Regions from separate parts of the Paenibacillus sp. MMO-58 genome, predicted to be linked through region 1. Evidence: riboswitches for the same ligand, from Rfam matches in the RefSeq annotation. Region 1 holds a riboswitch; each other region holds the start of a gene.
The links. A riboswitch is a leader RNA that binds a small molecule or an ion and turns the genes downstream of it on or off. The one in region 1 is predicted to bind cyclic di-AMP.
Positions count from the first base shown of each region.

Region 1 (10,831 bases):
AGTAATCAGTTTGTTCCGCTCGCTGTAATCAGCCGCCTGCCTCAGGAAGCTCTCCGAGCAGCCGTATAAATTAAGCGGGCCAAGCGCAATGGAGATCCGGCCTTCGCCCGCTCCCTGCCAGCGGTCAAGCAGAACATCCGTATTGCCGAATATTTGCTCAATCGTTTCGCTAAGCCTTGGCTCGTAGCTGAGGTCAACGCCTCCCCTGGCCATATGACCTCGAATGCCCGACTCCTGCATGGCCTTCAGGACACCGTCATCATTGCCGGCATGGGTGTGAACATAGTGGTGGTCCATAATGTAGGTCGCGCCTGACTTCAAATTCTCAATGCAGCCGATCATGGCCGCCAGATAGAAATCCTCTTCCTCCATGGCAAGAGATGCCGGCCATATGATTTGCCGAAGCCATTGCGCCAGCGGCAAATCATCGGAAACGCCCCTTATAAAGGTCTGAAACAAATGGGTGTGCCCGTTCACCAATCCGGGAATGACGGCCTTCCCCTGCGCATCCATCAAGATATCCGCCTGCCGGAGAAGCTCATCCTTCGAGCCGTCCGCCGGCCACTCTCCCACCTCCGCAATAAGATCCCCCTTCATGAGAACATAACCATTAGGGATCACCCGCATCTCCTCATTCATCGTGATGACGGTCCCGTTACGAATCAGCTGCTTTTTCATACCGATCACACCCTCATGTAAGTTGATTAACCCGCAATTTGAAGTTTTCGCAACCATTCCGTCTGTTTCTGGTTTCGTATGTAATGTTTTATGACATCAGTATAAGAGCGCCCCAGCAGAGCGTCAACCACATCGTAACTAAAAAAGGGCTTTTCTGGACTGTTTTGTCATTTTCTATAGACCATTTTGGTTACTGATGTTATATTAATTTACATAAAAACGAACGAATTCGAAACTAATACCTAACATTTATCTCGCACAAAGTAGCTTAACGTGAAATTTTATCGAATAGGAGTGGTCTCATGCATTTACTGCACTTGGATGACACAGATCAGGAAATTATCCGCCTGCTGCACGATAACGGACGGATGTCGTACGCCAAGATCGGCGAGCTTCTCAATTTATCTAGAGTCGCGATCCAGAAGCGCGTGGATGCGATGGTGAATAACGGAATTATCGAGAACTTCACCGTACGGTTAAACACAACCAAGCTCGGCAAATCCATCTCCGCTTTTTTCGAAGTTGAGGTTGAGCCTCGATTCGTAGAGCAAGCCGGGGCACTGTTATCGGAGGAACCGGAAGTGATCAGCATCTATCAGATGACGGGACCAAGCTCGCTGCATATGCATGCGCTGCTGAAGGACGAGGAGGCGCTGGAGCACTTTTTGTTCAAAAAAATCTATGTGCTTGAAGGGATCGTAAACGTCAACACCCATATGGTTATCAAACGCTTTAAGCAGGGTACGGGGCTTGAGCTGTAGGCAGACAAAAAGCCTCGGTCCCGACGGGACCGAGGCTTTGGGCTATTTTTTCAAATGGTAAGGCACTGTGGTGATGATAACGTCCTTACGGTACAGAAGCTGGGCACGGAGCATTAGGCTCGTTTGGTTATGCAAAATGTTGTGCCAGCCCTTCTTCGGAATAAACTGCGGAATAATGACGGTTACCTGGTAATTGTTCTCGCCCGCCTTGCGCTGCACCGTATCGATAAACTTGAACAGCGGATTCGATATCGAGCGGTAAGGCGAATGCAGAGTCACGAGCCGGACATCCGGCTGGAATTTCTCCCACTTCTCTTCGAAGACGGCTTCATCCTCTTTTTCAAAAGGAACGTACACGGCAATGATCTGTTCAGGCTTAAGCGACTTGGCATATAGAATCGAATGCTCGACAACATGCGTAATCCCCGATACCGGCAGAATCATTACGTTACCCTCAATCGGCATTACAGGCTCGCAGGTAGCGAGGCGCAGCTGTTCGCCCACCGCTTCGTAGTGCTTCTTGATCCGGTGGAACACGAAGATAATAAGCGGCAGGAAGATCAGAATCGACCATACCTGCGCGAACTTCGTCAGGAAAAACATCATCGAGACGATAAAGCTGATGAGCGCGCCAATCGAGTTAATGATAAACTTGCCGACCCAGCCCTTCGGCCGTTGGCGGAACCATTTGACCAGCATCCCCGTCTGCGACAACGTAAACGGGATAAATACGCCAACCGCGTACAACGGAATGAGATGCTCGGTCTTGCCCTGGAACGCCACGATCAGGATGATGGACAGAACCCCAAGGCTGATGATGCCGTTCGAGTAACCGAGACGGTCACCGCGAGCCGTAAACATTCTCGGAATAAACTTATCCTTCGCCAGGTTAACAGCCAGCAGCGGGAAGGCCGAATAGCCGGTATTAGCCGCCAGGATCAAGATAAGTGCCGTAGTACCCTGGATAAAATAATACATCGTATGGCGTCCGAATATGCTCTCGGCAATCTGTGACACAACCGTTACTTCTTCTTTCGGCGCTATACCGTAGTAATACGCCAGGAAGACGATACCCGAGAACAGGATCGAGAGCAGGCCACCCATCGCTAATAACGTCTTGGCCGCATTGTTCGGCGCAGGATCCTTGAAGTTCGGGATCGCGTTCGAGATGGCCTCAACCCCGGTCAAAGCCGAGCTGCCCGATGCGAACGCGCGAAGCAGCAGGAACAGGCTGATGCCTGCAACCGGCGTTCCTAAAGAGGTGTGAAGCGCAGGCGATACGTCGCCTGTGGCGATTTTGTACAAGCCTACAATGACCATGACAACAATCGCGAGCACAAACAAGTAAACGGGATAAGCAAGGATAGACGCCGATTCCGTCACGCCCCGCAGGTTTAAGATCGTAATAAAAAGGACAAACACGATAGAGATTAGTACTGAATGCTCGTGCAGGCTTGGAAAAGCGGACGTAATCGCGTCCGTACCCGCCGAAACGCTTACCGCTACGGTCAAAATATAATCGACCAGCAGGGCGCCGCCTGATATGAGACCCGGGAACACCCCGAGATTTTCCTTCGATACGACATACGCTCCCCCGCCATGCGGGTAGGCAAATATAATTTGCCGGTAAGACAAGATAAGCGCCGTTAATAAGACCAGCACCCCGACACCAATCGGAATCGAATACCAAAACGCCGCTGCGCTAACGGTCATCAAGACGAGCAAAATCTGCTCTGGCCCGTAAGCAACGGATGATAAGGCATCCGAGGACAGGATCGCAAGCGCCTTCGTTTTAATGAGCTTCTGTTCCCCTAATTCCGTGGACTTGAGGGGACGCCCGATCAGTAATCTTTTGATAAGAGTAAACACACAGGTCACCGCCAACATTGAAGTTAAACATCTAATACCTGGATACTTGGCTACTCGAACACTTATCAGTGCTAATGTAACCACCTTTGCTTCTTTCTACGCATAGAAAAAAGACCGCAGAGTATCCTCCCGCGGCCCGTAAATAACCGAAGTTCACCCTCTCTATCAACGCTTACAAGGTTAGCTGACGGATTCGGGCGTTTAGAGTCGCCCTACAGCTTGCTGCCCGCAATCCTATAATGCGGCCGGCATGCCGATTCACCCCGGCGACAAGCATGCACTTTCCTGCCTATCGCAATTGGTTCCCCTGCTCTCCGTTTCTAACGGAAACTCAGCGAATATGAACATATGAAGTTTTGCAGATTTGATCATAGACCCGATCCCCCAATTCTGTAAACTGCGATATAAACGCGAAAAAGGGCAGAATGGTCTGTTTTCCATTCATGAATGCGGATACATAATTGGCTCGCTCTCGGAATGTCCCAAATAAACCGCCATGCTTTCTTTTACCGTGCAATCGGCAGATAATCCCTGCTATGACAGTGGAGATTGGCTATTATCTGACAGGCATGCCCTATTAAAGGCTTTGTCAGCAAAAAAAGCGCGAACCTGCCTATGGCTGGCCCGCGCTTTTTTTGTTTTTATTTCGTAAGACGGAACGATTTCGCTTCCGCATCGCGGCTGTTAGGGCCTACAAAGACATGGAATTCGCCTGCATCGCTCTTCAGTTGCAGATCCGCATGGTAATAACGAAGCTGTTCCTCGGTAATCTCGAACGTCACCGTCCGCGTCTCGCCCGGCTGGATGGCCAGCTTGCGGAAGCCCTTCAGCTCCTTCAGCGGACGGACAACCTCGCCGGCAAGATCGCGTACGTATAGCTGGACAACCTCTTCGCCGGCAGAAGCTCCCGTGTTTGTCACGTCAACCGATACCCGAAGCGTATCTCCTGCGCTCATAACGTCCGTAGACAGGGTGGCTTCGCTGTACGAGAAGCTCGTATAGCTCAAGCCGTAACCAAACGGCATAAGCGGCGCATTCGGCATGTCCAAATATTTCGAGACGTAACGCTCATTCGCATTCTGTGGCGTAAGCGGACGTCCCGTATTGTAGTTGTTGTAGTATACCGGAACTTGTCCAACGGAATAAGGGAAAGACATGGTCAGACGTCCTGACGGGTTCACGTCGCCGTAGAGCACATCCGCGATCGCATTGCCGCCTTCCGTACCAGGGAACCAAACCTCAAGGAGCGCATCCGCCTCCTCGATCACGCCATGCAGATCAAGCGGTCTACCGTTGAACAATACAACCACGATCGGCTTGCCAAGCGGCTTCAGCTTCCGAACAAGCTCCAGCTGCGCCTCTGGCAGACGGATGTCGCCGCGGCTTCCCGCTTCCCCGCTCATCTCGGAGCTTTCGCCCAGCGCCAGCACGATTACGTCGGCTTGCAATGCCGCAGCCACCGCTTCCTGAAGCTGCTCCTCGGTCACGGCTTCGATATCGGAGCCTTTCGCCACCGCAACGATATCCGCTCCCTTATGGGCAGATAGACCCGCATGCAGCTGCACCGTTTCCTCTTGCTTGCCCCAGATCGACCAAGGGCCCAGAATATCTCCGCTTTCGGCAAACGGTCCGATAAGCGCAAGCTTTTGCCCGCCGCGAAGAGGTAGAGCCTCCTGCTCGTTCTTCAGCAGCACGAAGGATTTAGCCGCGATCTCGCGTGCCGCAGCCCGGTGCTCAGGCGACAGCAGCACTTCCTTCTCCCGTTCTTCGCTTGCGGCGCGGTACGGATTCTCGAAGAGACCCAGCTTGTCCTTCAGCTTCAGAATGCGGAGCACGGACTCGTCAATCAGTTTGATATCCACTTCGCCCGATTCCACAAGCTCCTTCAAATGATTGGCATAGTGCGAGGTCATCATCTCCATGTCGACGCCGGCTTCAATCGCCTTCCGCGCGGCTTCCTTGCCGTCCGCCGCAACGCCATGCGGGATCATCTCGCCTACCGCGCCCCAGTCGGAGATCAGCATGCCGTCAAAGCCCCACTCGTCGCGGAGCAGGTTCCGCATCAGCCACTTGTTGCCGGTTGCCGGGATGCCGTCGACGGTGTTGAAGGCCGTCATCACCATCTCGCAGCCCTCGTCCAGCGCGGCTTTATAAGCCGGCAGATAGGACTCGCGAAGCTGTCTCTCCGACATGTTGACGGTATTGTAATCGCGACCGCCTTCCGCTGCGCCGTAAGCGGCAAAATGCTTCACGCACGCGGCAACGCGGTCCATATCGCCCGCGAGGTCATCGCCTTGGAAGCCGCGGACGAAGGCACGCGCATATTCGCTGTTCAGGTACGGATCTTCGCCCGTCGACTCCATTACGCGGCCCCAACGCGGGTCGCGTACGAGGTCCACCATCGGCGCAAACGTCACGTGAATGCCCGTAACGGCCGATTCCTTGGCAGCAATCGCGGCGCTTTTCTCCGCCAGCTCCAGGTCCCAAGTGCTGCCGATCGCTAGCGTCACCGGAAAAATAGTACGGTAGCCGTGGATAATATCCGCCATAAGAAGCAGAGGAATGCCGAGGCGGCTGTTCTCCATGTATTTTTTCTGCAGAGCTATCGTTTCCTTCGCGCCAACGGCACTCAGTACGGATCCTGCATTGTTCACCATATTTTCCGTAACGCCCATCCAGGCCAGCGGACCCGTCAGGTTAGCGTCATCTTCGCTGAGAAAATTAGGGGTAAGCTGCATCAGCTGAAAAATCTTTTCTTCCAGCGTCATCTGCTCAAGTAATGCTGTCATCGATTGTTTCGTCACGTGGACAAACCCTCCATTTGAATCGGATGATTTCTTGTTCTCTTCCATTATACCGATTGCCGCCGGGCCGCAATATGTCGGGAATAGCCGAAAAACTCTACAATCTGGCTGTGTGCTGCTGAACAGGCTTGGCGGTGGCAGGCATGGTCGCTGCGCGAAAGGCATGCTCCTTCGATCGCTGTTGTACCCCGATTTCCTCGAATAACCGCTATAGCGGTTGAAATCCGGGTACAAAGGCGAGCGCTACGCTTCTCAGCGAGCATGCCTTCCGCTCCGCTCCGGCCCTGCCACTCTTCAACCGTTCAATCTGCCATGGCCAGATTCAAGCTTTTAGGCTGGTTTCTGGGCGTTATCACTGCGCAAAAGACATGCTTCTTCGATCGCTGTAGTACCCCGATTTCCTCGAATATACCGCTATAGCGGTTGAAATCCGGGTACAAAGGCAAGCGCTGCGCTTCTCAGCGAGCATGTCTTTTGCTCCGCTCCGGCCCCGCCGCTCTTCACCGGTTCAATCTGCCATGGCCAGATTGTATTTAATGCAGGATAAATGCCGCTTTCGCGCTGCCCGCTCATGCTATGTTGTATAGAATGCAGTATATTTGCCCTCCTCGGGGCTTTTTGAACCAATTTGGCCGATTATCCTGCATTCCGTGCAACGTACGGCCTAGCACTGACCCTTCGGGGCTAATTATCCTGTATTCCGTGCAACGTAGACGAAATGGATCCCCCGCCAAACCTAAAATTTGCCCGACCGGCCGGCCAGTCCATTTCTTATATTGCTCCAGTTCGAGACCCATTGTATGATCTTTGATGTATTTGGATTTATATTCCATAAGCTTGGAGAGGGTAAAATGAGCGGATCAACGGCAGGAGCCAAGATTACGGGTTCATCTATCGTTTTGCTGGTTAAAGATATACAAGAGGCCTCATCGTTCTACCTCAATCTCGGGTTTACCTATGAAGAGATTGGCGGACATGTCCATGTAACAAGAGAAAATATCACCTTTATTCTGCACCCTGCCGTAAACAAGAATGACGTGCGTCCAAATTCCGCTGTGCAAGGCGGCTTGTACTTTGATGCTTTTGCATACACGAATGCCGTCGACTTGCTGGCGGAAGAGTGCCTGGCTAAAAATGTCGAGATTGTTAACGGCCCTAACTACTCGGAGCATTGGAGCGAATTTACCATCAAGGACGCCGATGGATACCGGATCGCGTTCGGAGGAGGCGTCTCCACCCGGCCGGAATAAAAATTTAGTTTAGCAATGAAACTTTTCGATCCCCTTATCCGTCTACTTGGTGACTTCAATTCCCGAATCGATAACTAGGAGGCCACCCATCATGAAAAAAACTTTTAAAATGCTTACCATTGCCGTTGCCGGCTCCTGCCTGCTTGCCTTTACTCCTGCGCTGGCCATGGCAGCGGAATCCACAGCCGTACCCGTTGCCGTAACTGCAGAACCGATTACAGCCGTGCCAATCAGCGCAGTGCTTCCCGATACGCAAGCCGTAAAAGTAACAACAAAAGTGATTGAGGAATCCTCCGACCTGCTTACCGTAAAAATCTCCGTCCCTATTATCAGCGGTATGCTCGATACTTCCTATCAAGATAAATTAAACGCCAGCATCGAGGCGAAAGCGACGAAGGAAATCGACAAGCTGAAAGCTCTCGCGGCGGATGACAAAAAGTCTGCGCAAGAGAACGATTATCCGTTCCGTGCTTATGAACTTAATGTAGCCTACGAGCTGAAGGCCGACGGCAGCACGGCCGCGAAGGGCATTGTCTCGTTCACCGTGTCCACCTATGAGTATACCGGCGGCGCTCACGGCGGTACAGCCGTTGAGGGCTACAATATCGTAAACAGCCAGCAGGCTGCCGAGCTGACGCTTGAGCAGGCGCTTGGCGACGGCGGCTTTGCGGCAGCCAACAGCGCGGTGCGGTACGCCATCAGCAAAAACCCGGATAACTTCTTCCCGGACGCTATGACAACGTTCAAAATCGGTGCCGATCATACTTACTTCGTAGACAGCAAAGGTGCCGTGAATCTGGTGTTCCAGCAATACGAGATTGCGCCTTATGCCGGCGGCATCATCAACATTCCGGTGGATGCGGCCACTTCGGTTGGCCCAACTTTAACCTTGTCCACCAAGGATCTAACGGCCGGCCCGAACGGCGCCCATTACATTCCGCTTCGAAAAGCTGCGGAAGCGCTGGGCTACAAGGTAAAATGGAGCAACAAAACGCAAAGCGCGGAGATCTCCCGCGATGCGCAATGGACATCCGTAGCCGTAGGCAAAAATAGCTATACCATTAACAAAATGGCTCCGATTCAGCTGTTTGCCGCGCCAAAATTAATTAAGGGCTCGCTCTATGTGCCGGATGAATTCTTCAGTAAAATCCTTCGCCTCGAGATGAAGAACAATACGAACGATAATTCGGTAACGATTAAAGGATAGTCAGTACCGATATCGCGGAACGGATCTACGATGCTCAAAGCAAAGGGCTGTCTCATTGAGACAGCCCTTTGCTTTGCTTCTTAGCGTTTATGACTCCAGTGAAATTTGCGTTTCGACGACAAACCACCCCTGAATTTCATCAGTGAGGCGATTTGCGTTTCGACGACAAAGACACCGTGAACTTCATCCACGGTGTCTTTGCGTCTAATAAAGCTCGTTATACAACAAATGAAGAACCTTAGCCGCCTCAGCGCGGGTCAAGTTGTTCTGAGGAGTCAGGTAACCGTTGCTGCCGTTAATGATGCCCGAAGCAATCAGCTTCTCTACGCTTGGCTGCGCGTAAGCCGCTACCTTGGCGGCATCCTTATAGCCGGACAGCGATGCCGTCTCCTTCAGCGGATGACCCGCTGCCGTAAAGGCACGGTCGAGCAGCACCATCATATCCTGACGGGAGATCGACGCCCCCGGATTAAACTTGCCGTCACCCGAGCCGCTTGCAAGACCAAGCGCTTGAGCGGTCATAACCGCATCATAATAGTAAGCTTTGGACGTAACGTCCTTGAAGCCCATGCCCGTCGACTCCGCATGCTTAGCAAGTACGCCTACCAGCAGCTTCGTGAAGTCCGCTCTCGTAATATTCGCGTTTGGCGAGAACGTATCGGCGGTTGTGCCGTTAATAATGCCGCGGATCGCCAGCGCTTCAATGTCCTGACGCGCCCACGAGGACGTTGTGTCCTTGAAGGCTTTACTGCTGTTCACAATCGTATACAAGCTGAAATGCGTGGTGGAGAAGCTCAATTCACCGTTTTCCGCGTGGAAGCGTCCTGTCGGTACAATCTGCAGCTTACCGTTGCTGTCGATATAAGCGGCAACAATCAGATCCGCGTTTACTTTCTCCGTAGCAGACAATGTGAACGGAAGCACGACCTGAACAGGCGCCTGCTCGTTCTTCCATTCAATCGCTTTGCCATCCAGTTCAAAATGCAGATCCAGCATCGGGCGGCTGCCTACTTGCTGCTGGGTGGAAGCCGGCAAGGAAGCCGGATCGACCTGCTTGATGCGAAGCGTCAGGCTTTGCGCCGAGCCAAGCTGGCCGGCCGGGATGACATGATCCGGAATGGTAACCGTACCAAACGGCGTATTGATCTCAACCTGGCGTTTCTCGTCGGCGTTGATCAGAGAATATGGCAATTGGAACGCAATTTCCTTCGCGCTGCCTACGTCCGTGCTCTTCACTTCGAAGGAGATCGTTTTAATGTTTTGGCTGTTCGGAGCCGCATGCTCCAGAGCTTCCAGAGCTTTCGAATTGTCGATAACATGCGTGTAAACGTTAGAATCCGATCCCCCCGTATTGCCTGTGCCTGTATTTCCGCCATTGCCCGGATCGGTGGTACCCCCGCCCGGTGTATTCGAAGCTGATCGCGTAATTTGCAACGTTTGATTAGGAGTGAGGCTCTCGCTGGTGGCCCCGCCCGTTCCGGTTAATCTCGTCAGAGTCGTCTCTGCCAAGGTCACAACGGCAGCCGTGCTGTCCGTGTAAGTAAAAGTAAGCGTACAAGCCGTAAAGCTTCCAGAAAAATGGTTCGATGTATCAAAGAATCCGAAATAACTAATGCCGTTCTTTTCTTTAATGGATACTTGCGAGGCACTGCCAATCGCTTGCGAATAAGTAACCGATTTTAACTGTACATGGCTGTCTGTCTTGATACCAAACTCCGCGCTGCTAAATGGACTCTGCGAGTTCAGAACGAGATCAACCGAGAAGGAGGAGGCATTCTTGTCGACTTCGATCGCTTGCTTCGAGAATTGAACCGTAGAAGAATCGGCCGCAAAAGCCAAGGCGTTAAACGGGAGAACCAGGAAGCAGATAAAAAGCAGACCTGCTAACAATTTCTTTTTCATCATTATGAACTCCTCATAGGTTTAAAATACAGGAAAAGGCGGCGAGGCGCCTTTTCCTGCTGCTAATAAGTGCTTACTTGCCTTGGAAAATATGAAGGATAATAATCGTAAAGTCCGTCAAGTCGACCTTGCCGTCGAAGTTCACGTCCGCCAGCTTCGATGTTGCCCAGTCAGCGTCAGTCGAGCTTGCGCGATAGTGGTCAATCGCTACCGACAAGTCGGCGGAAGTCAGCTTGCCGTCTTTGAACAGGTCCGTAATATCTTTGTAAGAACGGATCAAGATGGAGGATGGCAATTTATCGAAAATAGCGCCCAGATCGGAGTTCTCCGAGCTGCTGTTCACGATAACGTCATCAAGTT
Region 1 is NZ_JBBCVY010000011.1:97,175-108,005, reverse strand. Features, by position in the region: gene WFJ73_RS26455 (amidohydrolase family protein) at 1-678, opposite strand, end outside; gene WFJ73_RS26450 (Lrp/AsnC family transcriptional regulator) at 981-1,439, shown strand; gene WFJ73_RS26445 (APC family permease) at 1,482-3,308, opposite strand; cyclic di-AMP (ydaO/yuaA leader) riboswitch at 3,462-3,655, opposite strand; gene WFJ73_RS26440 (glycoside hydrolase family 3 N-terminal domain-containing protein) at 3,950-6,112, opposite strand; gene WFJ73_RS26435 (VOC family protein) at 6,964-7,362, shown strand; gene WFJ73_RS26430 (PdaC/SigV domain-containing protein) at 7,454-8,569, shown strand; gene WFJ73_RS26425 (S-layer homology domain-containing protein) at 8,774-10,474, opposite strand; gene WFJ73_RS26420 (metallophosphoesterase) at 10,545-10,831, opposite strand, start outside.

Region 2 (10,831 bases), on a different contig from region 1:
TCGGATTTCTTCCCGCAGCATGCCGATACTTATCGGGATGCTTACCGCAATATCCCGTTTGACTATTTGATTGGTTCGGTCCATCAGGTCAGCGGAGTAAGCATCTTTAACCGCAACCGCTGGAAAGGCTTGTCCGATGAGAAGCAAATTTCGGAAAAAGTCGCTTATTACGAGCTGATTCAGCAATCCGCCCGCAGCGGTATGTTTGACATATTAGGCCATATCGATGCGATGAAGGGCTATTACCCGGCCTTCTCCGACATTCCGGCTAATGACGTTATTGACGATACGCTCCGTGTTATCGCCAACTGCGACGTTGCCATTGAAATCAATACGTCTGGCGGCACTAAGGATGTTGGCGGCTGGTACCCTTCCGATGCGATTCTCGAGAGAGCGCTTCATTTTGGAGTAAACGTCACGTTTGGCTCCGACGCTCATAAACCAAGCCGTATAGGAGAGGATTTCGAGCTGGTGCGCAAGCGCCTGAAGGAAATCGGCTTCTCGCAATGGGTCTTCTACCGCAAGCGCCGGCAAATCATCGTTCCGTTGTAATAATAGAAATTCCGGCTTTGCCACCTGGCAGAGCCTTTTTTGTTTTGTGCTTTTCCGTTTCCGGACAAAAAAAGTGGACCTGTGCGCTCACAGGTCCAAAATCGATATATTAAAAGGGGGTCTTGTTTATTATAATAGCCTAATAATATGTTTGTACCGTAACAGGACTATTTCAATTGTGTAACAATTTCAGGTAGGAGATGACAAACGGATGTGGCTGGCAATCGCAGCCGGCAGCGCCTTGTCGCAGCAGGCTCCATACTCGTCTACAAGGAAAAGCTGAACCGTGCCCAATGGGCCGCTTTTATTTTGACGATCGCCGGGCTTACCATCATCCGGATTTGACCGTTATGTCTAACAACGCGAAAAGCACCCCGGAGTCTGCCCGCGCAGAAACCTGAGGTGCTTTTCCTTATTCGTCTTATTTCAGCAAAGCGTCGATCGAAAAATCTCCGGCGCCCGTGAAGGCTACGCCAAGAAGAACGGCAATTAGAACCAGGTTGTACTCGTAACCGTTTTGAGTAACCCAAAGGCCGTTAGCGCCATGCACCTTCGCAATCGCAACAATCATGGTAAGGATCAGCAATGCCGCTCCCACTTCCACCCAAAGCCCCGCTCCAAACAGTACGCCGCCCAATACCTCGAACAAACCCGCACCGGCTGCCATCAATACGCCAGGCTTCATTCCGATCGATTCCAGCCATCCGCCAGTGCCTTTCAGACCGTATCCGCCGAACCAGCCAAACAGCTTCTGCGCGCCGTGTCCAATCATTAATAAACCAATGATAACCCGTATAATCAATAATCCTGTATCTATCATAATAGTACCTCTCCCTTTATCTCTTCTCGTTTGTAGAGCGGCCGCTCTCTTTGATGCACTTATCATAATGTATGTTACTTACTTTAGTCAAGTAAATAAATAAAAAATAGCAAATACCCAAATTTGGCTATACTAACGAACTTACTTTTCCTTAGAACATATGCTACAATATAGGTAGAAAAAGGGGTGATCGCGTTGGATTATTCAACTATGTGCCCAAAGTATGAAGCTGCGGCCGACATTCTAGGTAAGAAATGGACAGGGCTTATCATCCGGGTTATGCTTGGCGGACCGAAACGGTTCAAGGAAATTAAAGAGCAGATCCCCGAGATGAGCGACAAAATGTTAACGGATCGGATGAAGGAACTAGAGAGTCAGAGCATCGTGAAACGAACTGTCTATCCTGAAATGCCTGTTCGAATCGAATATGAGTTAACGCCGAAGGGTCGCGAGCTCCAGCCCGTAATCGAATCGATTCAAAGCTGGGGCGAGCAATGGATGTAAAGCTGTACAACAAAAAAAGCTGTGCTGGACTAAGGATGTCTCTATCCTGTCCCGCGCAGCTTTTTTGCGTGAGTTGACTTTCACCGCTAACTCCATTACTATATTGATAATAGTTATCATTATCAAGTAAGAGCAAGAAAAAGCCCCCCGCTGTGCGGAGGGCGTCCATCTTAACCAAGCCATTTTTTGAACAATTGTTTGGTCGTATCACGGTTGATTGCAGCGATTGAAGTCGTAAGCGGAATGCCTTTCGGGCAAGAACGCACGCAGTTTTGCGAGTTGCCGCATCCTTCGATACCGCCGTCTTCCATCAGCGTCTCCAGACGTTCAGCCTTGTTCATTTCACCCGTAGGGTGAACGTTGAAGAGGCGGACCTGGGAGATCGCTTGCGGGCCGATAAAGCTGTTGCGATCGTTAACGTTCGGGCAAGCTTCCATACAAACGCCGCAAGTCATGCACTTGGACAGCTCGTATGCCCATTGGCGCTTCTCTTCAGCCAGACGAGGGCCAGGGCCCAGATCATACGTGCCGTCGATCGGAATCCATGCTTTAACCCGTTTCAGCGCGTTGAACATGCGCTCGCGGTTAATAACAAGGTCACGCACGACAGGGAATGTGCGCATCGGCTCGAGGCGAATCGGCTGCTCCAGCTTATCGATCAGCGCGCTGCAGGCCTGACGAGGCTTGCCGTTGATGACCATCGAGCAGGCACCGCACACTTCCTCAAGGCAGTTGGATTCCCAGCATACCGGAGCCGTGTTTGCACCATCCGATTTTTTCGGATTACGCTGAATTTCCATCAAGCCGCTGATAACGTTCATGTTGGCGCGGTAAGGAATCTCAAACTCTTCGGTATAAGGTGCGGAGTCCGGACCGTCTTGACGGGTAATAACGAATTTTACGGTTTTCGTTGCTGTCGTTTGAGCCATTGTTATTCTCCTTTCTTCTTGTTGGCTGTATAGTCGCGTTTACGCGGTTTGATGAGGGAAGTATCAACATCCTCATACGAGATTTGCGGACCTTCAGGCGTCCAGGTTGCTTTTGTTGTTTTGAGGAAGGCCTCGTCATTACGGTCCGGGAAGTCCGGCTTGTAATGCGCGCCGCGGCTTTCGTCACGGAGCAAAGCACCCAGAGTCATCGCTTCGGACAGCTCAAGCATGTTCCACAGCTGACGCGTGAACGCTACACTGGAGTTGTTCCATTTGAGCGAGTCGTTGATATTGATGTTTTGGTAACGTTGCTTCAGCTCTTTGATCTTATCGATCGTTTGCTGCAGCTTGTCATTGAAGCGTACAACCGTCATATTGGTTGTCATCCACTCGCCAAGCTCTTTGTGGATTACGTAAGCATTCTCGGTACCGTTCATGCCGAGGATCTTGTTGTACTTGTCTTCATGGCGTTTCTTCTCGCGGTCGAATACCGAAGAGGAAATGTCTTCAGACGATTTCTTAAGGCCTTTAATGTATTCAACGGCTTTAGGACCGGCAACCATACCGCCAAAGATAGCGGACAGGAGCGAGTTCGCGCCAAGACGGTTCGCGCCGTGGTATTGGTATTCGCATTCGCCTGCAGCGAACAGACCAGGGATGTTCGTCATTTGGTTATAGTCAACCCACATGCCGCCCATCGAATAGTGAACCGCAGGGAAGATTTTCATTGGAATTTTACGCGGATCGTCGCCCATGAACTTCTCGTAAATCTCGATGATGCCGCCAAGCTTAACGTCAAGCTCCTTCGGATCTTTGTGCGACAGGTCAAGGTAAACCATGTTCTCTCCGTTGATGCCAAGCTTCTCGTCAACGCAGACGCTGAAGATTTCGCGAGTAGCGATATCGCGCGGAACAAGGTTACCGTACGCAGGGTATTTCTCTTCAAGGAAGTACCAAGGCTTACCGTCTTTGTACGTCCAGATCCGGCCGCCTTCTCCGCGAGCCGATTCGGACATCAAGCGCAGCTTGTCGTCGCCTGGAATAGCTGTCGGATGGATTTGAATAAATTCGCCGTTTGCGTAATGAACGCCTTGCTGGTATGCAGCAGAAGCCGCAGTACCCGTATTGATAACGGAGTTCGTTGTTTTACCGAAGATGATACCAGGACCGCCGGATGCGAGAATAACGGCGTCGCCGACGAAAGTATGTACTTCCATCGTACGCAGGCTTTGTGCCGAAACACCGCGGCAGATGCCTTCGTCATCCAGTATGGCGCCAAGGAATTCCCAATGCTCGTATTTCGTTACGAGACCGGCTGCTTCCCAGCGGCGAACTTGCTCGTCCAGTGCGTACAGCAGCTGTTGGCCGGTAGTTGCGCCCGCGAATGCCGTACGGTGATATTGCGTGCCGCCGAAACGACGGAAGTCAAGCAGTCCTTCTGGCGTACGTGAGAACATAACGCCCATGCGGTCCATCAAGTGGATAATGCCAGGCGCAGCTTCGCACATTGCTTTTACCGGAGGCTGATTCGCGAGGAAGTCGCCGCCGTATACGGTATCGTCAAAATGCTCCCAAGGGGAGTCGCCTTCACCTTTTGTATTAACAGCGCCGTTAATGCCGCCTTGCGCGCAAACGGAATGGGAACGTTTCACCGGCACGAGGGAGAACAGATCCACATGCACGCCCGCTTCCGCCGCTTTAACGGTTGCCATAAGGCCCGCAAGACCGCCGCCAACGACGATAATTTTATTTTTAGCCATAACGTTTCGCTCCTTGTCTAAATACTACTAACCGATATTGGTCAATGCCAATGCGGCACTTGCCGTTTCCTTGAACTCGTCGCCCATAAACGCTACGAGGGACAGGATGAACAGCGCAGCTACAAGCACAAAGATTACCATGCAGATATTCGCCGAAACCCGTTGAGCTTTCGGAGATACCGTAATACCCCAGCTGATCAGGAACGCCCATAGGCCGTTGCTGAAGTGGAATACGGCAGCCAGAATACCGATGAGGTACAGAATGAACAAAGCAGGGCTAGTTGCAATATTATGCATGGTCGAGCCAAGCTCTTCATGCGTTACATTGCCAAGCGCTACCTGCACGCGAGTCTCGAATACGTGCCAGATAATAAAGATAAACGTGATTACCCCTGTAATACGCTGCAACGTAAATGCCCAGTTACGCTCATATTTGAAACGTCCCGAGTTGAGGTTCGACTGATAAGCCATATACAAACCGTAAACACCGTGGAACAAAATCGGCAGATAGATGCCGAAGATCTCGAGCAGCGTTACGACAGGCAGGCCGTTAATAAAGTTAACCGCTCTGGTGAAGCCTTCCGGCCCCCGCTCATACGCCTGAAAATTGGCCAGGGCGTGCACGATGATAAACATGCCCAGCGGAATCACCCCAAGCAAAGAGTGAAGCTTGCGCCAGTAGTACGAATTTCCTTTCATTAATACTTCTCCTTTCCAGACTGTGGTCGCTCCATGACATTTTTTACTGTTGACAAACCATTCTACATTGTACCCCCGGCTTTTAAGTCCGTCAACAAAAGTCGACACCATTTGCGAAAGTTTCATTTCCCGACTTTTATTGCAATGGGGTCCCCGCAAAGTACTAGGATTGAACATTGAAGCTTGCGCTTCACTTTTTGGGCGTTATTAAAATTGTGAACGTTCCGTGTATGCCACCCTTTTAATCCTACTCCTTTTGAGCTTATAATGGAATTGCATATTTATTATAATTTATTATAACCAATTCACATAAGCGATCGAGGAGACCAAAATGATTGAAGAATTTCATATGTTTGCTGCCATCGTGGAACATTCCAGCATGAATAAAGCAGCTAGCCTGCTTAATTTGTCTCAGCCGGCCTTGTCCCGCAAAATAGCAAAGCTTGAAGAAGAAATAGGCGCCAAGCTGTTCGAACGCGTAGGCAAGCGACTTGAGCTGACCCGCGTCGGTCAATTGACTTACGAGTATGCCGTGAACCTTCGCAAGCTGCACCGTCGTTACATGGATTCCGTTGCAGAGTACACCGCTGCGGGACGAACCTCCATTACGATAGGGGCAAGCTTAACGACGCTTCAAACCACATTGCCCGATTTCATCAAAACGCTAAACGCCAGTCATCCGGAATTCGATATCAAGGCCGTAACCGGCAAAACCCACGAGATTGTCACGCTTGTACGAGACAATAAAGCGGATATCGCCATCGTCGCTTCCATGATTGAAGATTCCCAGCTTCACTGCGTGCCGCTGTTTGACGATCATCTGCTGCTTGTTATCCCGACCAGCGTAACCGTTACGCATGAGGAGCCACTTTCAATAGAAGATTTAAACGGGCTGCCGATGATTTTGTTCTCCAAAGGCACATGGTACCGCAAGCTGACCGACGAAGTATTCGCCAAATACCATCTTCAGCCCGATGTCCGGATGGAGATCGATTCCTTCGAGGCGATTGTCCGTCTTCTTCATACCTGCCGCGCGGCAACCCTGCTCCCGCATTCCTATATGCGCAAGCAGTTGCTCGCCGACAACGAGCTTGTCGTTGTCCCAATCCGTGAGCTGGAAGAAACCAAGCGAACGACTTGTCTCATCCACAATGACCCTTCCGATTTACATCCGGCGGTTCGGCGGTGGATTGCGGAGTTGGGTCAGTAAAGAGGTTGCTCTTGTCTTTCGCTCTTGTTCTCTTGTTCTCTTGTGCTTTTCACTCTTTTCGCTCTTCTCGCTCCCGCAAGGGAGGACAGTGTTGGCGCTTTTTAGCGCTTCACTGTCCTTTTTCATTCCCTCGCAGGGGGAATGGATGGGTGCGGCGCGAGGTGGGAAAGGGGTATCTCTGGAGGAGCGCAGCGTTCGCCTTTGTCACTTCCTTTGCTACCCCTATGTAAACCCTATTCAGTGCAAAGGAATGACAACAGCGGCCGTAAGAGATACCCCGTCCCGCCGAGCCATCCCGCCCCATCCATTCCCCACCTCAGCCAGCGAGCCAACAAAAAGGACAATGAACGCTAACGGCGCCCACTGTCCTTATCATCACCTGATTATGGTTTCTTCAAACTGTTCAATCTGGTCGTTTGTTCCGATTACGACCATAACGTCCTTTTCCGTCACCACATCCGTCGCCGTAGGAGCAATAATAATACCGGAAGGCTTGTTAATGGCTACGATGCTGCATCCGAATCTGGCACGCAAATTCATATCTTGAAGCGACTTGCCGTTCAGGCATTTCGGCACCGAAAGCTCGGCAATGGTATACTCCTTCGACAGCTCGATATAATCAAGCAGATTCGGGGAGACAAGCTGATGGGCGACCCGGATGCCCATATCCCGTTCCGGATAAATAACGCGGTCGACGCCAATTTTCTCCAGCACGCGTCCATGCAGCTCGCTCATTGCTTTGGCTACAACCCGCTTCACGCCCAAATCCTTCAATAATATAGTCGTCAGTATGCTGGCCTGAATGTCATCGCCAATCGCCACGACTCCGCAGTCAAAATTACGAACGCCAAGTGATCGCAGCGTCTCTTCGTCCGTGCAATCCGCCGACACCGTATAGGTCAGCACATTGCTCATCTCCTGAACGGCTTCCTCATCCCGGTCGATTCCCAGCACCTCGTAGCCCAGCTTAATGAGTTCTCTTCCAAGACTGGAGCCGAACCTCCCCAAGCCTACGATCACAAATTGATTGTTCTTCATTCTTGCTCTCTATTCCCCTATCCAATCGTAATTTTGCCTTCCGGGTACCGGTACAGCTCTTTCTCTGTTTTTGGTCCAAGCGCGTAAGCAAGCGTCAGAGGACCAAGCCGGCCGGCGAACATCGTTAACGCAATGACTATTTTGCCGAAAAACGTCAGCTCGGGCGTAATGCCCGTCGTAAGGCCAACAGTGCCAAACGCCGACGTTGTTTCGAATAAAATTTTCAGGAACTGCTGGTCTTCCGTTGTGGACAGCAGCATCGTTACAAATATAACCAGCGTGAGCGACAGCATCGTAATCGTTAGCGCCTTGAAGATCCGGTCCTTTCCAAGCCTGTAATGGAAAAGAACGATATCTTCCCTCCCGCGGATCATCGCGATAACCGCCCCGACCATCGTGGTAAAGGTTGTTGTCTTGATTCCTCCGCCTGTAGAGCCCGGCGAAGCGCCTATAAACATCAGAATAACGGTGAAAAAGACGGTAGCCTGCCGAAGCTGGGTATAATCCAGCGTATTGGCCCCTGCTGTTCTTGGCGTAACGGACTGGAAGAAGGAAGCCAGAATCTTTTCGCCCCAATTGAGTGATCCCATCGTATTGCTGTTCGAAAACTCGAAAATAAAGATAACAAGGGCACCAACGGCAATCAGGATGCCGGTTGTCGAGAGGACAACCTTGCTGTGCAGCGAGAGCCGTTTGTTTTTCCGGTACTCCAGCAAATCCGCCATTACAATAAAGCCTAATCCGCCAAAAATAATGAGCAGCATCGACACGATATTAACGAGCGGGTCGCCTACATACATCGTTAAGCTGCGGAAATGGCCGAAGATATCAAAGCCTGCGTTGTTAAAGAAGGAGATAGAATGGAAAACACCGTACCAAACCGCTCGCCCCAACGGCATATCAAACGCAAACCGAACGGCGAACAGAATAGCGCCAACCAGCTCAATCGTTAAAGAGTAGAAAATAACCCTTCGAATTAACCGGACGATCCCTTCCATACTCGTCTGATTCATGGCTTCCTGCAAAATGAGCCGTTCCTTAAGCGAAATCCTCTTGCGCAGCACCAACGCAATCAGCGTGGCCATTGTCATAAAGCCTAATCCGCCAATTTGAATAAGCGAGAGGATGATAATTTTGCCAAAGGTAGAGAAGTATGTACCCGTATCGACAACAACAAGGCCGGTCACGCAGGTCGCAGAGGTTGCCGTAAACAACGCATCGATAAAGGGCAGGCGCGAGCCATCGCTTGAGGCGAAGGGCATCGACAGCAGCACGGCTCCAATCACGATAATCATGGCAAAACCAAAGACAAGAATCCTTGGCGGCGACCATTTCAGAATATTGAGATAGTTGGACATTCTTGTCTCCTTTTAATGGATCTTTCAACATTTGGGCATAAAAAAAAGCACGGGAACTCCCATGCTAGATGAGTCCTGTTCCACACAGCCTACGAGGTTAGCTGACGGATTCGGGCCTGGAAAGGCAGCCCTATTCAAGCGGAATGCTCGAAATTCACCCCATGCTGTCGGATTGCTCCGGACAGCGGTTTGGTTCCCCCGTTTTCAAAAACGAAACTCGGCTGATACGATTCGATTAATATGACGTTTACGATTATACGCCTAAACGACGGAAACGATCAAAATGAACTTAAGCGATAATTAAGCGGAATTCGCTCAAAAACGGGCAATGCTATAAAGCAAAGGGTTACTTACTGGCTGCAAGTCCTTATTTCATCGCTTTCCGTTGCCATACTCCACTTTCGCCTGCATTGGATAAATCAGGTTAATAGTGGTATTGTTACTGTAGCGAAGCATCGTCTGAATTCGAAATGGAGGTTTTGTATGATCCCTTCCATCGCTCCTCATGATTGGAAAAGATTCCTGTGGGCTGCTGTCGCAGGCGCAATTATTTTCATCTTTACCCAGTTCGGCCCTGCAGCCGGGGACCAGCTGTTCTCAAGCTCAACACCTGAAGTTATTGCAAAAAGCGAAGCCGAGTCAACCGCTAAGAAGTTCGTTCAGGAACATTTCGGCAAAACAGCCGTAGCCGCCCATACGATTTATCAGACCGACAGTCTGGCAAACGGTTATTTCTCCAAGGAAGAGCTGCTAGGAAAGTTCGAAGATAAATATGACGCCAAGTTCCCGACCGATACGTTCCAGGTCAATCTGGATCTGGAGGACGGGACAAAAGCTTATGTCTACGTACATATGACTAACGGCAGTATTACAGGCTGGCATTGGCTTGGCGGTCAATCTGCCGGCAATGCTCAATCGGTTCAAACGTCAGCGAAGGCTTTTGCCGAAACGAAAGGGTTCCGGTCGGAAGAATTGGACAGCATATACATCAATGACCAAGGAGACGCTGTGCTGCATCCTACCGGTTATACGCTTGGAGACGCTTCTCTTGAGCTGATTATAGGAGTAGGCCTTGTTGATGATAAAGCAGTGATCACCAGATACAAGCCAGCTTTCCAAGCACCGGCCGATTACGTCTCTTACGTGGAAGGCCAGAAAAAGACGGGCAGCGCGCTGTCTGTTGTCAGCCTGGCGTACATGTGCTTCATCTCCCTGGTTTTATCGCTTATTTACGCGATTTTGTACAGAGGGCACACGACCTTTAAACGCGGGATATTTATCAGCCTGGTGTTTATCGTATTCTACATTTATAACAATCTCAATGTTCTCGACGGTATCATGGCAACCTTTGGCGAGCAGAGCCGGTCGGATGCCGAGATGAAAGCTACCGTCATGATTACCGTCGTGCTGCTGATTCCGGTTGGTCTTGCCGTTTATTTCGCCTTAGTCGCCGGTGACGGGATGTGGCGCTCGCAAAAACGTCCCTTATGGCCGGGATTCCGCGAGCGAGGCTATGGCGAGCATGTCTGGCGCAGCGTTGGCCTTTCCTATCTCTTTGCAGCTATTATCCTTGGGGCGCAAGCGATCATTATGGTCGCCATGAAGTTCCTTGCAGGATCCTGGGCAACCAGCGATGCTACGCAGTCGCCTTACAATACGGATATGCTGTGGCTTATGCCGATGATGGCCTGGTGCGCAGCCATTTCAGAAGAAGCGATATTCCGGTTGTTCGGCATTGCTCTATTCAAGAAGTGGTTCAAAAATACGTTTATCGCTACGCTTATTCCGACGATCATGTGGGCGCTGGGACATGTCGGCTATCCGATCTTCCCGTTCTATACCCGTATCGTGGAGCTTGTTATCCTGGGAACGGTATTTTGTCTTATTTTCCTCCGCTATGGCTTTATTACGGCCGTGTTCACTCACGCAATCCTGGACAGCCTTATTATGAGCTTTGAGCT
Region 2 is NZ_JBBCVY010000005.1:262-11,092, reverse strand. Features, by position in the region: gene WFJ73_RS16060 (histidinol-phosphatase) at 1-552, shown strand, start outside; gene WFJ73_RS16055 (hypothetical protein) at 766-897, shown strand; gene WFJ73_RS16050 (DoxX family protein) at 974-1,372, opposite strand; gene WFJ73_RS16045 (winged helix-turn-helix transcriptional regulator) at 1,568-1,876, shown strand; gene sdhB (succinate dehydrogenase iron-sulfur subunit) at 2,047-2,805, opposite strand; gene sdhA (succinate dehydrogenase flavoprotein subunit) at 2,808-4,565, opposite strand; gene WFJ73_RS16030 (succinate dehydrogenase cytochrome b558 subunit) at 4,593-5,264, opposite strand; gene WFJ73_RS16025 (LysR family transcriptional regulator) at 5,596-6,474, shown strand; gene WFJ73_RS16020 (potassium channel family protein) at 6,850-7,512, opposite strand; gene WFJ73_RS16015 (TrkH family potassium uptake protein) at 7,530-8,870, opposite strand; cyclic di-AMP (ydaO/yuaA leader) riboswitch at 8,942-9,103, opposite strand; gene WFJ73_RS16010 (CPBP family intramembrane glutamic endopeptidase) at 9,354-10,831, shown strand, end outside.
Region 2: linked by a shared signal. The riboswitch ahead of WFJ73_RS16015 (TrkH family potassium uptake protein) and the one ahead of WFJ73_RS26445 (APC family permease) in region 1 are both predicted to bind cyclic di-AMP.

Region 3 (10,831 bases), on a different contig from region 1:
CCGGACAAACATTCCTCCGAGCTGCTCCGTTAATTGCTGAAGCTCCTTCAAGCGGCGTTCTACCGCCGCTTGATCCGTTTTGCCGTTATGCACGGCCATGACATGCCACTCCGCCTTCAGCCGGTAAGCGATACGGAAGCCTCTGCGGATCAGCCGCTCTCCCTGCGCAAGATCGGTAATGGCTACGAATATAACCTCCTGCCTCCGCCACGGACCGCGTAAAGCGCCTGTTCGCTCCCATGATTCCAGCCGTTCATCCACGTCATCGGCAATTTCCCGCAAGGCCAGCTCCCGGAGGGCAATCAGATTGCCCAGCTGAAAAAACGCTCCAAGCGACTCCTCAACCTTGTTCATCGGATAGATTTTACCCTGCCTCATTCGCTCCTGCAGGGCCTTGGGCGATACGTCAATCAGCTCAACTTCATCCGCCAGGCGAAGCATCCGGTCCGGAATGGTCTCTCTGACCCTTACGCCGGTAATTTGCTCAACCGCATCGTTTAAACTCTCGAGATGCTGGACATTCACGGTCGAAATAACCGAGATGCCGGCATCCAGAATGGCAAGGACATCCTCATACCGCTTTTTGTAATGGCTTCCCGGCACATTCGTGTGGGCCAGCTCGTCAATCAGCACAACCTCCGGGAACCGTTCTAGAATTGTGGGAACATCCATTTCCGCAAGCTGCGTCCCTTTGTAAGGGATAGTGGCTTTAGGGATCAACTCCAGATCGCCGATCTGCTCCAAGGTTTCCTTGCGGCCATGCGTCTCGAGGAGCCCGATGACAACATCGATGCCTTTGCGGAGAAGGACATTTCCTTCCCTCAGCATCGTATAGGTTTTGCCGACGCCGGGCGCAGCCCCGATGTAGACCTTGAAGGTACCCCGCTTAAGCCGTTCCGTGGTTTGCTGTTGTTCGGCGGGGCTGAGTCTTTTATAAACGGGCTCCGGAGTAGTCCGATGCTTGGCAGGCAGGATACGCTCGCCTTCTACCTCGGTACGGTCCGCTACAAAAAAGACGTCGATGTGGCGAGCATAGCGCAAAATGCCGTTAACAACCGAGCCGTGAAGCAGCTCCTGCAGCGGCGTATGCTTCGAGTGGCCAAGCACGATGCGGGTCACGCCGTGATCCATCGCGTATCTGGCCATCTGTTCCGACAGATGTCGCCGGTGCAGATGAGGAACGGCAAGCTCTTCAAAGCCTGCGCCAATCTTCTGGGTAAGCTTGATAATGGACCGTTTGAACGCAGTCGATTCCTTCGTCATTGCTTTGTCCGCCTTGACGAAGGAGACAACAAGCAGCTCTCCGTTCAGCCTTCTGGCGACCTGCTGGCCCCGCCGGATATGGATCGAGCCGTTCCAGTGATATTGGGCCGCAACCAGTATCCGCTCGGCAGCGCCGGACGGACCTACTAAGCCCTGCTGTCTCCGGTGATCCTCAAGCGAGTCGTTCACGTCCTCTGCCATCAGACGCAGCGCAAGCTCTCGCAGCTTGCCAAGATTGCCCCTAAGCAGCAAATGGGGGGAGCTTGCGTTGCGCAAATGCCCTTCATTTAAACGGGTCAGTATCGTTTCCGGCGATACGTCGATTAATCGGACCTCATCGGCCAGCTCCAGAATCTCGTCGGGAACGGTATGCTCGGCTTCAATGCCGGTGAGCTGAAAGGCCAGGTCCGATACGCCGTTCAGCTCATACACGTTAAGCGTTGCAATCACGCTGATGCCGCATTCCAGCAAGTGACGAATATCGTCCAGGCGGGTGGGGAGAGGACTGTCCGGCCGGTTTCGGTGAGCAAGTCCGTCCACCAGCACAACCTCGGGATTGCGCCCTTTAATAGCCGCCAGATCAAGATCCTTTCGCTCGATCCCGTCTTTTTGCCAATGAATGCTCGGAATGCGTTCCAGCTCCGCAAGCTGCTCCATCGTCTCCGGTCTTTGTCTGGTGGAGACGGCGCAGGTGACCACATCGATTCCCTGCTTCCGCAGCTGCTGGCCTTCGCGCAGCATATGATACGTTTTGCCGGCCCCGCTGACAGCCCCGATATAGATTTTAAGCCGTCCGTGATGCAGCTTCGTTATGGCTTTCAGAAGCTCTTCGGGTGTTTTGCGGCGATAGCTGTCGTTCATGTCCTGTCATTCCTCCTCTCCGTAAACCTCGGGAAAGCCCAGTCTGCGCCACTTGCGGGCAGGCGGGGCTTAACCTCATTTGCGGAGCTGGCTTAATTCGATGTTCAGCTCCAGCACATTCACGCGGGGGTCGCCAAAGACGCCAAGATCCCGTCCGTCGGTATGCTTTTTAACCAGCTCCTTCAGCGTATCCGGCGATAGACCGGTCAGCTTGCTGATGCGGGGGATTTGAACGTCGGCGGATGCCGGCGTAATATGCGGGTCAAGACCCGAGCCGGAGTTGGTAATCAGCGCAAGCGGAAGCTGGCTGACCGGAACGTCGGGATTGGCAGCCTGCCAGGCGGCAATCGAATCTTTGGTCCGCTGCAGCATGTCGGGATTCGAAGGCGCGTAGTTGTTGGATCCGGATGCTTCCGCTTTATAGTCGATGCTGGATACCCGTCCTTGGAAATAAGCAGGGTCGGTGAAGCTTTGCCCGATCAAGGAGGAACCGATAATCCGGCCGTTCGAATCCTTGATCATGCTGCCGTTCGCCTGATGAGGGAAGAGCAACTGCGCAAGGCCCGTTGACACTAACGGGTAAATAATGCCGCATAGCAGAATAAACGCGATACTGGCTCTTAAGGCAATCATAAAGAGAGAGCCGTTAGATCCCGATGAAGATGTGGAGTTCGTCATGATTATCTCTTCCTTTCAGATCGGTCTAGATCCATACATGAACAAGCAGGTCGATCAGCTTAATGCCGACGAACGGGGCAAGGACGCCGCCAAGTCCGTAGATCAGCAGGTTTTTGCTTAGCAGCCTCGACGCGCTCATCGGTTTATACTGCACCCCCCGCATAGCCAGCGGAATGAGCAGCGGAATGATGATCGCGTTAAAGATAAGCGCGGACAGAATGGCCGAAGACGGCGAGCCAAGCTTCATAATGTTCAGGGCGTCCATCTGAGGGATCGCGATCATAAACATGGCCGGAATAATGGCAAAATATTTGGCGATATCGTTCGCGATACTAAAAGTCGTCAGCGCGCCGCGCGTCATCAGGAGCTGCTTGCCGATCGCAACGACCTCGATAATTTTGGACGGGTCGGAATCCAGGTCGATCATATTGGCCGCTTCCTTCGCGGCAACGGTACCGCTGTTCATGGCAAGGCCAACGTCAGCCTGGGCAAGCGCCGGAGCGTCGTTCGTCCCGTCGCCCGTCATCGCAACCAGGCTGCCTGCCGCCTGCTCGCGGCGGATCAGCGCGATTTTATCCTCGGGCCTACTCTCCGCCACAAAATCGTCAACCCCGGCTTCGCGGGCAATCGTTGCGGCTGTCAGCGGGTTGTCGCCGGTACACATAATCGTCTTGATCCCCATGCGGCGTAGCTGCTCGAATCTCTCCTGCATGCCCGGCTTCACGGTATCCTTCAAATAAATAATCCCGTAGATGCGGTTATCAACCGCAACGGCGAGCGGCGTACCGCCAAGCACGGCAACTCCTTCGCCGGTAGCGTCGAGATCGGACGGGACGGTGCCGCCTTGGGAAGCTACCCATTTCTTCACGGCATCGACGGCGCCCTTGCGGACTTTCCGACCGTCCGGAAGATCCAGACCGCTCATCCGGGTCTCGGCCGTAAACGCAATGACCTGCGCATTCTCGGCAAGTTGGGCCTGATAGCTCAGCTGTTTGCTCTTCATCAGCTCCAGGACGGAACGGCCCTCCGGCGTTTCGTCCTTGGCCGAGCTGACCGCCGCCCACTCGCCAAGCTCCTGAACGGTTACGCCTTTGACGGGCAGGAAGTCGCTTGCCATCCGGTTGCCGTACGTGATGGTACCGGTCTTATCCAGAATCATCGTATTAATGTCGCCGGCTGCTTCTACCGCTTTGCCGGACATGGCCAGCACGTTAAACTGCGTCACCCGGTCCATGCCGGCGATCCCGATTGCTGAGAGCAGACCGCCGATGGTAGTCGGGATGAGACAGACCAGCAGGGCGATAAGCACCGGTATGTCAAGTTCTACGCCAACATATTTGGCGATTGGCGCAAGGGTAACCACAACGATCAGGAAGATCAGCGTCAGGCTGGTGAGCAGCGTGTTCAGCGCCAGCTCGTTAGGCGTCTTTTGGCGTTTGGCGCCTTCAACCAGAGAGATCATGCGGTCGATAAACGATTCGCCGGGATCGCTCATAATCCGGACCTTGATCCGGTCGCTGACAACGCGGGTGCCGCCCGTTACCGAGCTGAAGTCGCCGCCGGCTTCCTTGATCACCGGTGCAGATTCGCCGGTGATTGCCGACTCGTCGACAGAGGCAAGGCCTTCGATAATTTCGCCGTCACCCGGAATCATCTCTCCTTCGGAGACAACGACGATATCGCCTTTGCGGAGCTCGGTTGACGATACCTGTTTTATGGTCTGGCCCGTAACTTTGTTTGCCGTAATGTCCTTTTTGCTCTTCTTGAGCGAGTCCGCCTGGGCTTTGCCCCGTCCTTCGGCCAGCGCTTCCGCGAAATTAGCGAACAGGACGGTGAACAGCAGGATCAGAAAGACCGTCAGATTGAATCCTATTCGTCCCTCCGTTCCGAAGTAGCCGGGGAAAATCGTCATCAGCAGGACGACAAGCGTGCCGACCTCTACGACAAACATGACGGGATTTCTCATCATGGTCAGCGGATTTAATTTCAGAAAGCTGTCCTTCGCCGCGCGACTTATAATCGCCGAGGTCAGCATGGATTTACGTTGTGTGGTCACGGTTATTCACCTCATCCTTATCCGTTAGCGAATCGTTAAATGCTCTGCAATAGGTCCAAGTACAACGGCAGGCAGGAACGTCAGCGCGCCGACAATAACGACGGTTCCTACTAGAATCCCGCCAAACAGCACGTTGTCCGTCCGGAATGTTCCGATCGTTTCCGGTACGGGCTTTTTGCGGACCAAGGATCCGGCTACAGCCAGCATGGCAATCATCGAAACATACCGTCCAAGCAGCATGACGAGGCCGGTCGTCATGTTCCAGAACGGCGTATTGTCGGCAAGACCTTCAAAGCCGGAGCCGTTATTCGCCGCTGACGAGGTGTATTCATAGAGCACCTGCGAGATGCCGTGAAAGCCTGGGTTCGTGATGGCACCCTGGCCAAGATCCGTCAGGAAAGCAATGGCGGTTGGCGCCAAAATAATAAACGGATGAACGAGAATCGCGATCGCGATCAGCTTCATTTCCTTTGGTTCGATTTTCCGCCCGAGAAACTCAGGTGTCCGACCGACCATTAGTCCCGCGATAAAGACCGCAAGAATCGCATACATCAGCATATTGACGAGGCCAACGCCTTTACCTCCAAACACAACGTTCAGCATCATCTCCGCCAGCGGGACAAGACCGCCGATCGGGGTCAGCGTATCATGCATGTTATTGACCGAACCGGTAGTGGCCGCCGTCGTCACCGCCGTAAAGAGGGAGGATTGGGCAATGCCAAACCTGACTTCCTTGCCCTCCATGCTGCCTTGCGAGGCGTCTGCGCCAAGATTGTTCATAACCGGATTGCCATGCAGCTCAGCCGTGTAGACCGTTGCAAGGAATACCAGGAACAGCGACATCATGGCGCCAAATACAACCCAGCCTTGCTTGCGGTTACCCGCGAAACGACCGTATACATAAGGCAGGCAAGCAGGCAGCGCCCACATGGACAGAATCTCGATGACGTTCGTAAGCGGGCTCGGATTCTCGAAAGGATGCGCCGAGTTGACGCCAAAGAAACCGCCGCCGTTTGTACCCAAGTGCTTAATCGATTCCAGAGAAGCAACCGGACCGATTGCGATGCTTTGCGTTGCCCCTTCCAGCGTTGTTGCCGTTACGTTAGGCTGCAGGGTCTGCGGCACGTGAAGTGCCACAAGAACCAGCGTAATGAGCGTTGCGAGCGGCAGGAAAATCCGCGTGTGGGATTTCACGAAGTCGGTAAAGAAGTTGCCGATGGTGCTGCCCCTGCTCGTCAAGCCGCGGATAAAAGCAATTGCAACCGAGAAGCCGGTAGCCGCCGAGGTGAACATCATCATCATAATGACGGCCATCTGCGAGAAATAGGACAGCCCGGTCTCGCCGCTGTAATGCTGCAGGTTCGTATTCGTAATAAAGCTGATAACGGTATTGAACGACAGCGTTTCTTCCATGGCGCCAATGCCGTTGGGGTTGCCAGGAAGGCTGCCCTGCAGGCGCAGAATCAAATAACTGATCGCGACCAGCACGATATTCGTGAAAAGGAAGCTTAACGCGTACTTTTTCCAGGTCATGCCTTCACGCGATTTCAGCCCGATTAATTTATAAATGAACCGTTCGGTTCCGCCGAATAGGCGGTCGGTCCGGTTCGGTTGATCCGAGTATACGTGGTACACATAGGTTCCGAGCGGTTTGACGAGCAGTACAAGCACGCCAACCACGATAAGGAGCTGTAAAATATCCATTGCCATTGCGGCCTCCCAGCATTTGATAAGGGTTTAGAATTTCTCCGGATTAATCAAGGCGTATATCAAGTAAAGAAAGAGAAACAGGGCAAGCACTAACGTGACAATCATCGCTGATCCTCCTCTTGAATGGCCCGGTCGCACCAATGCATAAAGCCGGCGAAGAGTATGAATATCGCTGCCAGAAGCAGCACCATATAGATATCCTGCATAGCGGATTCCTCCTAAAAGAATGGCGAATAACTTTCGGTCTTACCGATTATCTTGGCTTGCCATGAGGTCGTTTATGATTAAAAAGGATGTATCCGCATGATTGGAATGAATGACATAATTAGCACCCATCCCTTTATAGATCAGACGGGGATTTGCGCTGTCCGTAACGACGCAGATCGATTTGGATGTCCAGCTGCGGCAGATCTGGATATAGCGGCAGCACAGATTCAGGCTCCTTTCGAATAAAAAGATTCGTCCGACCGGCAGCTCCGGGACACGCCATGTAGCCTCGTCAGTTGTATTGATGACGATAATCGTTGACACGCCAAGCTCCAGCATCCGCCCGTATTCGGTCTTATTGTTCACGATGGCGGCAAACGGGATATGCCGGTGCAGCAGCTGTTTAATAAAATCCTCGCCCTGCACATTGGGTGCGGAGACAAGTATATAATCGTCCATGGTTTACGCTCCTCTTTTGGTTAGAGGAATCAACGACAAACAAAAAAGCCGCGGAAGAGGGACTCTTCACGCGGCTTATAAGCGCAGCAGGAAATAAACCGCGCCTATATTCACGATCATCGTTGCCTCTCTTGGTACGCTGACGAAGTTAGCTGACGGATTCGGGCGTAAGAGTCGCCCTACGCCGATGAGCTCAGATGGAGCTGCTTCGGCGATTCACCCCGTGGACAATGCTGGCTGTATGGAACAGCCGGCTGCCCGATTGGTTCCCCCGTTCCCCCCGTGAAGGGGATTAAGCGATAAAGACAGTTGATTAAAAATGGGCATGAGAAAAAGCCGCAGAGGAAAGATCCCCGCGGCCTTGGAAGGTCACAAGATCACATCATCCTCTCTACTTGGAAAATGCCCTGCCTACTGGACAGTCGCATTTTCATCGCTTACGAGGTTAGCTGACGGATTCGGACGGTGAGAGTCGCCCTACCGGGTCCGGCCGCGCGCAGCCTTTTCCCGGATTCACCCCGGATAAGCATGCCGCGCCGGCTCTCACACCGTTGCCATGCCGCTTATCGATTGGTTCCCCCGTTTCCCTTAACGGAAACTCAGCGATTGTTACATTTGCTGAATCGTATATTACGCCTGACGGCCGAAGTTGTAAATGAACCGTAGAGGCGGCATATTGTCTAATTCTGACAAGGAGTTTGGTTAGAGCGTTTACATTTGGAGGGAACTCTACCATGCTCCTTCTTGGACCTTATATCTCTCGAATGCTGTAATTCGTTGTGAAATGCAGGTATAACCCAAGCCCAAATCGGTTTGTCCGGAGTAGCAGAATAAGACGGAAAAACCGTTTTACGGCGGTGGAGGGGCCGGTAAGGAGCTGAGCGGCACTATAATGGCCCCTTGTTTTCATCAGCTAATTTTGGGACAATAGGAACAGTATGCGGCTTTGGCCGCGTTTCACGAAAAGAGGAAAAACGATGAATACACCATCCATATATGGATTTACATTAGAGCAATTAACATCATGGCTGGGCGAGCGCGGGCATAAAAAGTTCCGGGCGACCCAGGTGTGGGAATACTTGTACCGGAAGCGGGTTACGAGCTTTGCGGATATGACGGATGTTCATCCGGACCTCGTGAAGCTGCTGGAAGAGAACTTTGCGATCCAGACGCTGGTCGAGCATACGAAGCAGGTGTCGAAGGACGGCACGGTCAAGCTGCTGCTCAAGCTGGATGACGGCAACCTGATCGAGACGGTGATGATGCGCCATAAGTTCGGCTTGTCGGTCTGCGTAACCACGCAGGTTGGCTGCAACATCGGCTGCAGCTTCTGTGCGAGCGGCCTGTTGAAGAAGAGCAGGGATCTGACAAGCGGCGAGATTGTCGAGCAGATTATGAAGATTCAGCTTCATCTCGACGAATCCGGCCAAGGCGAGAAGGTCAGCCATATCGTTGTTATGGGCATTGGCGAGCCGTTCGATAACTTTATTCACCTGAACGACTTCCTTACAACGGTGAAGGATCATAAAGGTCTGGCTATCGGTCCGCGCCATATTACGGTATCGACAAGCGGCCTCGCGGACAAAATCAGAGAGTTTGCCGACAAGGATCAAGGGGTTAACCTCGCGGTCTCGCTGCATGCTCCTAATAATGAGCTGCGGACGCGGATTATGAAGATCAACCGAGCGATTCCGATCGAGAAGCTGATGGATGCGATCGATTATTATCTGGAGCGGACGAACCGCCGCATTACGCTGGAGTATATTCTGCTCAAGGACGTCAACGACCGGCCGGAGCATGCGCTTGAGCTTGCCGAGCTGGTGGGCGACCGCCGCCGCTCCCTCGTGAACGTGAACCTGATTCCTTATAATCCGGTTGACGAGCATAGCCAATACCAGCGCAGCGAGAACGACTCCATTAAGAGCTTCTACGATACGCTGAAAAAACAAGACGTCAGCGTCAGCGTCCGCCTCGAGCATGGCGCCGACATCGACGCGGCTTGCGGCCAGCTGCGCAGCAAGCAGATGAATAAGGAAAAAGCCGGATAACAACCGGCCAGGCATAATCAAAGCCATGATCAGAGGATCATGGCTTTTTGCTTGGGAGCTGTGCGGCCCCGGTATCCGATGCAGGCGGCGATGCAGAATTGAGCAGCATAATAAGTGGCCATAATGAGCACGTCTGACCCGGCAATATCCGAAATAAACTTATTCCAGGCAAGAATGGAATCGGAAGCCATAAAGAGCAGGGCACCCGCAACCGCCCATGCGTTGCCGGACATCATGGCCGACCAGCCCATCAGCGAAATGGCGGTTACATAGACAAGAACGGGGATTTTCAGAGCGTCGTCCCCCGATTTCGTAAGCCCATCAAGCAGCTCGTAGCCCATATATACGGCATACACGCCGATTGGAATAATCGTTACGAGCCGCCAGAAGGAAAACCTCCACTGCCCGAAAAATCCGCTTAAATAAAACAAATGGCCGATCAAAAAAGCGGACAGCCCTACGACAAAGTTACCCAGGGTGACATCGCCAACAACGCTGAAGACAAGACCGGTTAGCAGGATCCGTTGAAACCGCTTACCGTTTTGCGCGGACTGCAAGTAAGCATAAGCGATAATCAGCAGCATAGGGATCGCTTTGAAAATTAGCTTGACGGCATGCGGTTCAGCAGGAATGATAAAAATGTAAAGCAAGCCCATGAGCAGAATAAGGGCAGGCAGTATTTTGATCAATCGGCATCGCTCCTTTTTTCCTAACTATAGCATAGATTTTCATTTTTAAAGTCTGGATTAATATCGAAAAGGCGGGGTATCGCATGAACGTGAATATGACAGCTCAACAATTGCTGGAGAAGCAGCGGCATTATTACGGGACGGGGGCAACCCGGAGTCTCGAATTCCGGCAGGCACAGCTGGCCAAGCTGCGCCAAGCCATTACGGAACGCGAGGATGCGATTATGCAGGCGCTTCGGCTTGACCTTAACCGGAGCGAGCAGGAGTCCTATATGCTTGAGATTGGACTTGTCCTGAAGGAAATCTCTTTTGTGCAGAAGCGGTTGAAGCGGTGGATGAAGCCCGCCAAGGTCAAAACGGCGCTTACCCACATGGGCAGCAAAGGCTACATCGTGCCGGAGCCGCTTGGCACCGCGCTTATTATCGCTCCGTGGAACTATCCGTTCCAGCTTGCGATGGCGCCGCTTGTCGGAGCTATAGCAGCGGGCAATACCGCAATCCTGAAGCCGTCGGAGCTTTCGCAGGCAGTGTCGGAGGTCATGTCCTCGCTTGTTCAGGATACGTTCGACCCTTCTTACATAGCCGTAATGGAAGGCGGAGTTGAAGTAAGCAAGGAGCTGCTGGACCTGCCGTTCGATAAGATTTTCTTCACGGGCAGCGTTAACGTCGGCAAGCAGGTTATGGCGGCGGCTGCCAAGCATTTGACGCCGGTTACGCTGGAGCTTGGGGGCAAAAGCCCGGCTATCGTGCATCATGACGCCAATCTCAAGCTGGCCGCAAGACGTCTTGCCTTCGGCAAATTCATTAACGCCGGGCAGACCTGCATCGCGCCGGATTACGTGCTCGTGCATCACAGCGTT
Region 3 is NZ_JBBCVY010000007.1:177,197-188,027, reverse strand. Features, by position in the region: gene WFJ73_RS21105 (histidine kinase) at 1-2,124, opposite strand, end outside; gene kdpC (potassium-transporting ATPase subunit KdpC) at 2,200-2,802, opposite strand; gene kdpB (potassium-transporting ATPase subunit KdpB) at 2,828-4,837, opposite strand; gene kdpA (potassium-transporting ATPase subunit KdpA) at 4,883-6,562, opposite strand; gene kdpF (K(+)-transporting ATPase subunit F) at 6,596-6,673, opposite strand; gene WFJ73_RS21085 (hypothetical protein) at 6,815-7,234, opposite strand; cyclic di-AMP (ydaO/yuaA leader) riboswitch at 7,356-7,543, opposite strand; cyclic di-AMP (ydaO/yuaA leader) riboswitch at 7,654-7,849, opposite strand; gene rlmN (23S rRNA (adenine(2503)-C(2))-methyltransferase RlmN) at 8,212-9,282, shown strand; gene WFJ73_RS21075 (lysoplasmalogenase) at 9,312-9,971, opposite strand; gene WFJ73_RS21070 (aldehyde dehydrogenase) at 10,055-10,831, shown strand, end outside.
Region 3: linked by a shared signal. The riboswitch ahead of WFJ73_RS21085 (hypothetical protein) and the one ahead of WFJ73_RS26445 (APC family permease) in region 1 are both predicted to bind cyclic di-AMP.